2 regions of the Halalkalibacter sp. AB-rgal2 genome follow, and region 2 is predicted to be linked to the other one. Evidence: riboswitches for the same ligand, from Rfam matches in the RefSeq annotation. Region 2 holds a riboswitch; the other holds the start of a gene.
What was found. Region 2 has a riboswitch for S-adenosylmethionine ahead of mtnK (S-methyl-5-thioribose kinase). Riboswitches for the same ligand answer to the same signal wherever they lie in the genome.
Positions count from the first base shown of each region.

Region 1: it holds a riboswitch for S-adenosylmethionine, as region 2 does, so the genes downstream of both, ACERJO_RS07750 (methionine ABC transporter ATP-binding protein) here and mtnK (S-methyl-5-thioribose kinase) in region 2, are expected to answer to the same signal.

Region 1 covers NZ_JBGUAV010000007.1:56,487-61,590, reverse strand. The annotation lists gene ACERJO_RS07760 (MetQ/NlpA family ABC transporter substrate-binding protein) at 1-697, opposite strand, end outside; gene ACERJO_RS07755 (methionine ABC transporter permease) at 715-1,380, opposite strand; gene ACERJO_RS07750 (methionine ABC transporter ATP-binding protein) at 1,373-2,398, opposite strand; SAM riboswitch class I at 2,546-2,662, opposite strand; gene ACERJO_RS07745 (YusG family protein) at 2,917-3,159, opposite strand; gene gcvH (glycine cleavage system protein GcvH) at 3,334-3,720, opposite strand; gene ACERJO_RS07735 (arsenate reductase family protein) at 3,787-4,143, opposite strand; gene ACERJO_RS07730 (hypothetical protein) at 4,325-4,609, shown strand; gene ACERJO_RS07725 (spore coat protein) at 4,626-4,946, shown strand.
Region 2 covers NZ_JBGUAV010000009.1:34,551-39,654, forward strand. The annotation lists gene mtnA (S-methyl-5-thioribose-1-phosphate isomerase) at 1-252, opposite strand, end outside; gene mtnK (S-methyl-5-thioribose kinase) at 249-1,460, opposite strand; SAM riboswitch class I at 1,536-1,642, opposite strand; gene ACERJO_RS09340 (2,3-diketo-5-methylthiopentyl-1-phosphate enolase) at 1,808-2,995, shown strand; gene ACERJO_RS09345 (2-hydroxy-3-keto-5-methylthiopentenyl-1-phosphate phosphatase) at 3,001-3,648, shown strand; gene ACERJO_RS09350 (methylthioribulose 1-phosphate dehydratase) at 3,642-4,283, shown strand; gene ACERJO_RS09355 (1,2-dihydroxy-3-keto-5-methylthiopentene dioxygenase) at 4,270-4,803, shown strand; gene asnB (asparagine synthase (glutamine-hydrolyzing)) at 4,955-5,104, shown strand, end outside.

The DNA.
Region 1 (5,104 bases), on a different contig from region 2:
CTAATAGGTTTGGCTGGAGAACATCCTCACCCTCGAAAGCAATTCCATAAGCATCAATATCAACTCCACCTTCAAGGGCATAGTTCGTATTGATAACGACCGCATCACCTTCGTCATTTTCAAATGAAGGTGCTAACATTCTTGCTTCGACTTGATATTCATCAAATTTTAAGTCTTTCGGATTCGATACGATGTTTTCCACACGTGCAAGCTCGCCATCTTCAATATTAAGCTCAATTAAACCAGCGCGCTCAAAAATCGGTAAAATACGTCCATGGTCACTAATCGAATCACTTATAATAATCGTTGCACCATCTGGAAGTTCATCTAAACTACTATATTCTTTTGAATACACACCAATTGGCTCATAATGTATTTCACCAATACTAACAAAATCATATGCCTCATTTTCATCCATTTGCGAAGCTAAATACCCAGGTGTTTGAAAATAATTTACATCAATTTCATTTTCCAGTAACGCTTCATTAGGCAGAATATAATCAGAAAAGGTTGTAATATCTAGCTCAATCCCTTTCTCCTCCAATATAGGAGCCGCAGCCTCTAATATTTCCGTATGTGGCACAGCTGACGCACCGACACGTAACGTTTCTAACGAATCCTCATCTGCTCCATTTCCACATGCTGCTAATGTAACTGATAATCCTAATGCTGCAATTAAACCCGCTACTTTTTTCATCTTTCTTTCCCCCACTCTTATCTTTTGTCTGTTTTATGTGTAAAGTAGTCCCCGATCCATTGAATGATAAAGACAATAATCAGGATGGCTACTGTTGCCACCAATGTAATCATACTATTATTACGTTGAAACCCTTCTAAATAAGCCAAGTGACCAAGTCCTCCAGCAGCAATAACACCTGCCATTGCCGTATAACTAACGAGAGCAATCGCTGTAACCGTTATGCCTGAGATCAAAGCTGGCATCGCCTCTGGAATTAATACTTTGCGAACGATCGTGAAAGAGGACGCGCCCATTGCTTGTGAAGCCTCAATAACCCCTTTATCAATTTCCCTAAGAGCAATTTCTACCATTCGAGCGTAAAAAGGTGCAGCACCAATAATTAACGCAGGCAAAGCTGCATTTGCACCTAACATCGTCCCAACCATTGCCCTTGTAAATGGAATGAGAAGCACAAGTAAAATTATGAATGGAATTGATCGAAATACATTGACAATCGTACTAAAAACAAAATGGATAATGGCATTCTCCCATAAGCCACCCTTACTCGTCACATATAATATAAGACCAAGTATGATTCCCAATACAAATGTAACGGCAACGGAGATCGTTGTCATGTAAATTGTTTCAACAGTTGCTTCCCATAATTGATCGACTTTAATTTCCTCAAGAAGATCATTCATCATTCTTGATCACCTCCACATCAACCTTCTTCTCTTTGATGAAGGCAATCGCATCATTGATTATGTGCTCTTCCCCTTTAAGTGAAACAAACAACGTCCCATATGAACCATTTTGAATCTTTGTAATCTTACCTTGTACAATGTTTACTTCAATATCAAAAGCTCGAATTAATTCCGTAATAAGCGGGCTTTCTGTTTCATCACCAACAAACGTTAATTGAACCATTCGGCTATTTGGTTCACTCGCCAAGGAAGCTAAAGCCTCAACGGTCTCTTCTGGCTCGGTAATTTGTTTAACAAATTCTTTTGTCATTTTCTGCTGTGGTCTTCGAAAAACGTCTAGAACAGGACCCATTTCAACAATTTGTCCTTCTTCCATGACGGCAACCCGATGACAAATTTTTCGAATCACATGCATCTCATGAGTAATTAAAATAATGGTTAAACCAAGCTTCTGATTAATATCAACTAATAGCTCTAAAATCGAGTCTGTCGTTTTCGGATCAAGAGCAGATGTGGCTTCATCGCACAAAAGCACACTTGGATTGTTGGCTAATGCTCGTGCGATGCCGACACGTTGCTTTTGACCACCGCTCAATTGGGAAGGATAACTATCTCCACGACCTTCAAGTCCAACAAGCTCGATTAATTTATCGACTCGCTCTTTCCTTCGCGCTCTATCGACACCTGCAATTTCCAGAGGAAAAGCGATATTTCCTCGTACGGTACGTGACCATAGAAGGTTAAAGTGCTGAAAGATCATGCCAATTTCTTGACGCGCCTTTCGCAATTCTTTTGCTGATAGAGTGGACAAATCACGCTCTCCAACAATGACATTACCTTCTGTCGGTCTTTCCAACATATTTAGCATGCGGATCAGTGTGCTCTTACCTGCTCCACTATAGCCAATCACACCAAATATTTCACCTTCCTCTATCGTTAAATCGACACCGTCCACTGCTTGAACGGGTCCATTTTTCGTATTAAAACGTTTCTTGATCCCTTTTAATGAAATCATCGAAAACCACTTCCCTTCGAGGTCAATCAAAAGGTATAGCCACCCTTTTTGAACAACCTCTTATAATACTTTATATAAAGACCGTATTTATTAAAAATAAAAAAATCCTTCCTGTGCGTGACAGAAAGGATGATACATTCGTCCTTCCTCTCATCTTTCAAAGTGGTAAACACTTTGCAGGATTTAGCACCTAATAAGATGATTTATCACCTTATCGGTTGCTGGGCATCGTAGGGCCAGTCCCTCCGCCTCTCGCAATAAGAGTTTTACTATATGAAAATACTAATCTTTTAGCTCCTATGAATAATAGCATAGGAAAAAATCAGCTGTCAATGAATGCTGATCAGTATTTCTTGCCAATTTTGTGAATAGCCTTACATGTTAATGACCCATAAGGGATTACGAAGGCACTAATAAAGGTTTTTAACCTTATCAGTGCCTATTAAATACAATGAGAGAAACCGTTGTCTCCTTTAAAAAACCTGATATGAAGTGAGTTTCTTGTATCAAGCGAACAATTAGCACCAGCCCTCATCACAATTTTCTACATAGGATTGAACATCGTTAGGCTTTTTATTTTCATATCTGTATATTTTATCTGCGTCAAATTCAAAACCTTCAGCCATTTCATGCTGCAGGCCTTGGTTTGTTTCCATTACTTGACCAATCTTGGCTTCCCCCATGTATAAGCTAAGCTTCCCATCTTCATACTTACCTTTCACTTGACTGGTCACATCAATCTTCACAAATTCCAATTCCACGTAAGCACCTCCTTATATATACAAAAGTTACGTATAGCTTCCCCAGAGTAAGCTAACTTATCATAACGAAAAGCAAATCATTTAAAAAACGTCGGCTGTGCTTCCGAATTCATATAAAAAAGAGGTTCCAAAAGATTTAACCTAGATCCTTTGAAACCTCTGTATTGTTCATTTCTACTCTTGACTAATCATTTCCTCATATTGTTCCGCTTGCATAAGCTCATCTAGCTCCGCTTCTTTACTTGGCTTGATAATAAGCATCCATGCTTTTTCGTATGGAGATTCATTGACAAGCTCTGGTGAATCATCTAAATTTGCATTTACTTCAACGACTTGTCCACTAATTGGAGCATACAACTCCGAAACCGTTTTCACTGACTCTACATTCCCAAATGGCTCATTAGCTGTCAGTTCATCACCCACTTCAGGCAATTCAGCAAATACAATATCCCCTAACTCTTCCTGCGCAAAATGAGTGACCCCAATTCGAACTTGACCATTCTCTTTCTTCACCCATACGTGCTCTTTCGAATACGTTAGCTCTTTTGGTAATTGACTCATGGTTAACCTCCTACTTTTCATCTATGCTCTTTAGTATAACGTGATGCTGTTGAAAAGAAAAACAACTTATTTCCAATTTTGTTCAAATAAGTCTTCCTTAAAACCAACCGTCACTTTCTTTTGATCAGTCGTTAACGGGCGCTTAATTAACATTCCATCAGAAGCAAGCAATTCTAACGCTTCATCTTCTGTCATTGTTGGTAATTTCTCTTTTACATTTAGTTCACGATATTTCTTTCCACTTGTATTAAAAAATTTCTTTATTTCTAGTCCACTATTTTCCACCATGATTTTTAGTTCTTCTTTAGTCGGTGGATTTTCGACAATATGTACATCATTCACTTCTATCCCTTTTTCCTCTAACCATTTTTTAGCTTTTCGACAAGTTCCACACTTTGGATAATGATAAAAAGTTATTGCCATCACAAACATTCCTTTCTCATTTATTCATCCTTAGTATTGCTTAATTTATGTAAAACCACAACCAATATGTTTCATTATTAACAACTTCTCACTAGAATAGACTATTGCCATTTTCTTAAAACTAAGTGTGTATCCACTGGATACGCTTCATGATATGCAGCATTCCCAAAGGAGGATCAACATGCAGCAAACACAAATCTCAAACCAACAAAACCAGCAAAATCAAGCTATTATGCAGCAACCACCAGCGATTATTTCAACAAAGGATCAATTGTATTTAACAGACATGCTTTCATGGAATTTAATTGCGATGAAAAAGGCTCATTTCTTCGCTCAGCAATGTCAAGACCAAGACATTATTCAAGCCCTTGAAAACGCCGGATCCATGCATCAACGCCATTACGAAAAAATACTAACTCACTTGAATGCGAATCAAAATCAACAGCAATCTATACCGGTTCAATAATAGGGAGGGCCAATAAATGAATCAACAAAAAATTAAAAATCCTGAACTGCAAGTACCAAAAACACCACAAATGTCTGAACGCGACTTTATAAATGATCAATTAGCAACGGAAAAATATATGTCTAACGCCTATACGGTTGCATTAAATGAATTAAGTCACGATCAGCTTTATCAAGACATTTCTACCATTTATAACGAAACCCAAAATTGTCAACGTGATATTTATACTATCATGTTCAAAAAAGGATTTTATGCGTTAGAACCAGCTGAGCAACAAAAGCTTTCAGAAGCATACCAGCAATTTTCGGGATACCAATCACAATTCCCTTATCAATAAAAAGTGAAAGGTCTGTCCTAGGATTCGATCCTTTGGACAGACCTTTTTCTAAATAATAAGAAGGTAACGTCAGAGGACATGGTTATAAGCCACATTTTTTTAGTGCCCTTTATAATCACACATTGGCGTTGTCGATATTTCCCGAGAAATATCATTCC
Region 2 (5,104 bases):
TTGGAGTGAAGCTAAATAGGTCTGGAAGTCATCTCCTTCAAATGCTTGAGACCATAAACATAACCCATAGGCAGCAGAAATACCAATGGCTGGAGCACCTCTTACTTTTAATTCAAAGATAGCATCCCAAATATCTTGTATCGCTGTTAACGTTAAAAATACGGTTTGCTGTGGTAATAGTCGTTGGTCTAGCAGTTTAACATGATTGTTATTCCATTCAACCGAACGAATCGGTTCTACTGCTTTTGTCATTGTGTCACAACCTTCTTTAGTTCATTAATGGATGTTATTTGTGATCGGTTCATAATAAGTGTTTTCCCTAATGTAATAGCAGAGCGTTTAACGTTCAAGCGTAATTCCTCATTTTCAATAGCTTCAACGTCTTCAACACCAGCTAATCCAATCATTCGACGAATCATTTTACAACCAGCAAAGCCAAGAGTATCTTGAAAAATTTGTTTAAGTACATCATCTAAGTAACCATCTACTTTCATAAATGAATCTTGACTATTGTCCTGCCATAATGCACCGAATTCTACATCAAATATGTTCCATGTTTCTATTAATACACTTAGTAAATAGTCTTGATACTCATTTCTTGTCTGATCATTTTCAATATGACCTTCTTGAGATAGATAGCTTAGTAGAATATTGGCAATAAAGGCGCCGATATCAAAACCCATTGGGCCGAAGTAAGCAAACTCAGGATCAATGACAACTGTTTCCTCAGTTGAAGCAAATATACTACCAGTATGAAGGTCTCCGTGAATGAGCGCTTCTCCTTTTGTTAAGAAAAGGTGTTTCAAAGAAGCAACTTCTCTTTTTAATGTCTTATCTGACCAAAGCGTTGTTTCGACAAACTCTCTTAATTTGCTCGGAATATTATTTGTGTCATGGTCAAAGAATGGGTCTGTAAAGACAAGATCTTCTGTAATTTTACAAAGCTCAGGGTTGTTGAAATGTAACGTTAATTTCTTCTTCTCTTGTTGATTCATCCCAAAATCAGAATGATAAAATAAAGTATGCGCTAAAAAAGTCCCGATATCCCGTGCAAGACGAGGATAAACTTTTCCTTCAATTAATCCTTTTCGTACTATTTGTAGATGAGATAAGTCATCCATGACAGTGACAGCCAATGTATGATCAGAATGATAAACGCGAGGCGTAAACTCTGGTACAACTTCATAGGCGTGTTTTAATGCTTCGCTTTCGATACGCGCACGATCAAGTGTTAATGGCCAACTAGAACCGACCACCTTTGCGTATGGTAAGGCTTGCTTCAATATAATTGATTTATTCGCTTCTTTATTTTGGATGCGAAAAACAAGATTGAGATTACCATCCCCAATTTCCTCAGCTTCTAAAACATCATTTTGTGTAAATAGACCGATTTGTTTACTATAGGCTATTGCCGTTTCAATTGTAAAAGGTTCATATCTAACAGTATCTATAGTCATCATCTTTCCTCCCTTTCGCTCATTCAAATGAAAAATCCTCTTGATTTATCAAGAGGATTGAAACAGAACTGTTCGTTCCTCTCATCTTTCAGAATGGATTTCATTCTGTTGGAAGTAGCACCTTCGCGTAATGCAGGTTGCCGGGCGTCATCGGTCCAAATCCCTCAGCCTTCTCATGATAAGAGTGTTATTCATAGTCATTTAATATACGGTCATGTTACACTTTTTCAATATAGTTTGTCAATTCAGATTGTTTGAAAAGTAAAAAGATTGACGAAAAAATAGAATACTGTCATAATTTTTAATTAATGAACGAATACATATCTGTTGATATATAGGTGGTGGCAAATATGGGTGAGGTACTAGCAACCTACCTAATAGATGGAACAACGAATATTGAAAAAAAAGCCGATTCGATTGCGGTTGGATTAACGGTTGGATCATGGACAAACCTTCCTTCAGTCGAACAAGAACAATTAAAAAAGCATAAAGGGCGAGTTGTTAAAACAGAAATCTTAGATGAAAAATCAGTCATAACGATTGGGTACCCAAGTTTGAATTTCACGAATGATATTCCGGCTATTTTGACAACGGTATTTGGAAAGCTCTCTTTGGATGGTAAAGTGAAATTAGTGGATCTTTCCTTTGGTGAAAATTTAAAGAAAGAATATCCTGGACCAAAAGTAGGGCTAGAAGGGATTCGTAAGCTTTCTGGAGCTTATGATCGTCCATTGTTGATGAGCATTTTCAAAGGGGTAATCGGCCGAGATTTATCTTCTTTGAAGGAACAGATGAAAGGTCAAGCACTTGGTGGTGTTGATATCGTCAAAGACGATGAAATACTGTTTGAAAATGAACGGACACCTTTAACTGAGCGAATTAGAGTCTGCAAAGAAGCACTCACGGAAAGTGAAGTGGAAACAGGAAAAAGAACACTATATGCAGCAAATATTACAGGCCGTACGTTTCAGTTGAAGGAGCAAGCAAAACGGGCTGTAGATGCAGGCGCAGATTTACTTCTATTCAACGTCTTTTCATATGGGTTAGACGTGCTACAAGAATTAACAGAGGACCCGGACATTCCACTGCCTATAATGGCACATCCTGCATTTTCAGGTGCGATGATTTCATCAACGGATTACGGTTTATCACCTTCTCTTCTTCTTGGAAAACTTTCGCGTATGGCTGGTGCGGATCTTGTCTTATTCCCATCTCCTTATGGATCTGTCGCGATGGCCAAGGAAGAAACGATTAAAATTGCTCGTGAATTGACCGATAAAGATCTGTTTCATCGGGCCTTTCCCGTGCCATCTGCTGGTATTCATCCTGGTCTAACACCGAAGTTATACGAAGACTTTGGGATCGATAGTGTGATTAATGCTGGCGGAGGAATTCATGGTCACCCTGGAGGGGCACCTGCTGGTGGAAAAGCATTTCGACAAGCAATTAATGCGGTTATGCAAGGTCAATCATTAAAGGATGCAGCCTTACATTCAGCGGAACTCCGTCAAGCAATTGAGCTTTGGGGAGGAGCGTAAAAAGAATGAAGCCTGTTATTTTTTGTGACTTTGATGGGACGATTACAACGAACGATAATATTATTGCAATTATGAAGGAATTTGCTCCTCCTGAGTGGAATGAAATCAAGGATCAAATTTTAGAAGAGACAATCTCGATCCAGCAAGGTGTCGGGCAGCTCTTCCGCTTACTACCATCTTCTTCGAAGCAACAGCTGATCGATTTTATTTTAGCTGATGCAAAGATTCGCGAAGGCTTTGACGATTTTGTCGCTTATACAAAGGAGCAAGGAATAGAATTGATCATTGTAAGTGGTGGCATTGATTTCTTTGTTTATCCTTTATTAAAGGCATATGAATTACCGGTTTATTGTAATTCGGCAAGCTTTGATGAGGAGACAATCAAAATTGAATGGCCTCATGAATGTGACGCTTTTTGTGAGAATGATTGCGGTTGCTGCAAGCCTTCTATTATTCGTAAGGAAGCAAAAGGTAGAGATATTATTGTCATTGGCGATTCGATAACCGATTTACAAGCGGCAAAACAAGCTGATTTCGTTTTAGCACGAGATTTATTATTAGAAAAATGTCAACAATTGAATCTGAAACATGCACCATTTGTTACGTTTCATGATTGTATAGAAATGTTGAACGAAAGGGGGCTCGAATCTTGATTTTGCATTGGAATGAACTTGCAAGTATTAAAAGAGAACTAGCAGTAAGAGATTGGTTTCCAGGAACGAGTGGAAATTTATCAATTAAAGTACAGGATGAGCCACTTCAATGTTTAGTAACGGTAAGTGGCAAGGATAAGTACAAAGAAACAAATGAGGATTTTGTTCTAGTTAATGAAGATGCGGAGCCTTTAACCGATGAAGGTAAGCCATCGGCTGAAACCGTCATACATTTAGAAGTGTATAAAAAGACAGATGCTGGTTGCAGCCTGCACGTACATACGCTAGATAATAACTTAATATCTGAGCTCTATTTTGAACAAGGATTTATTACATTCAAAGGAGTCGAGCTTATTAAAGCATTTGGAATTTGGGCGGAAGATGGTCAATTAACGATCCCTATCGTTGAAAATTATAGTGACCTTCCTACGCTGGGTAAGGCTATTAGTCACGTGATTGAACCCGACACAAAGGCCGTCCTGATTCGTAATCATGGTATTACTGTGTGGGGACGTAATGCGTTTGAGGCCAAGCGTCATCTAGAGGCTTGTGAATTTTTATTTTCATATCAAATGAAGCTGCTTCATGCAAAAGCAGCAAATTTAAAGGAGGTTATTAAAAATGGCAGTTATTAAAATTCGTAACACGAATGAAGTGATTCAAGGAACAGAAGAGGTGAAAGCATTTCTCGAAAGTCAAGAAGTATTGTATGAAAAATGGGATATGTCTAAGCTACCAGATCATTTAAAGGAACGCTTTGATTTATCAGATGAAGATAAGCAGGAAATTTTAAATAACTTTGATGACGATATTCGCTCATTAGGTGAACGTAGAGGCTATGTGAACTGGGATGTCATTTCGTTATCTGAAAGTACTCCTAATTTAGAGGAACTTTTGAAAAAGTTTGAGAACGTTCATACTCATACTGATGATGAAGTTCGTGCTATTACAGCAGGTCATGGTATTTTCATTGTAAAAGGTGAAAATGGTTATTTTGACATTGAACTAGAAGCTGGTGATGTGATTTCTGTTCCAGAGTACACACCTCACTTTTTCACGTTAATGGATGATCGTCAAGTTGTTGCTGTTCGTCTATTTATTGATACTGAAGGTTGGGTTGCTCATCCTTATGAGGAAAAAGAATATAAGCTTTAATCAGACCGTAGAATAAAACGCCTTTGAGAAAAAATCTCAAAGGCGTTTTTACCTATGACCATGCAGAAAAGATTTGTAGTGATGTAACCTTTATCGAGTTCTATTCGTTTTATGATCAAATGACGCTTTCGATGAAGAAGGGAAGATGCACATGTGTGGTTTTGTTGTTCGAATTAGTGGACAAGCTGAAAAAGGCTCCTATAAAAAGATGATGGGGTGTAATCGCTATATTCATCATCGTGGTCCAGATCAGATTGGTTACTTAAAAGGAGATTATATGGAGATGGCTTTTTCAAGATTG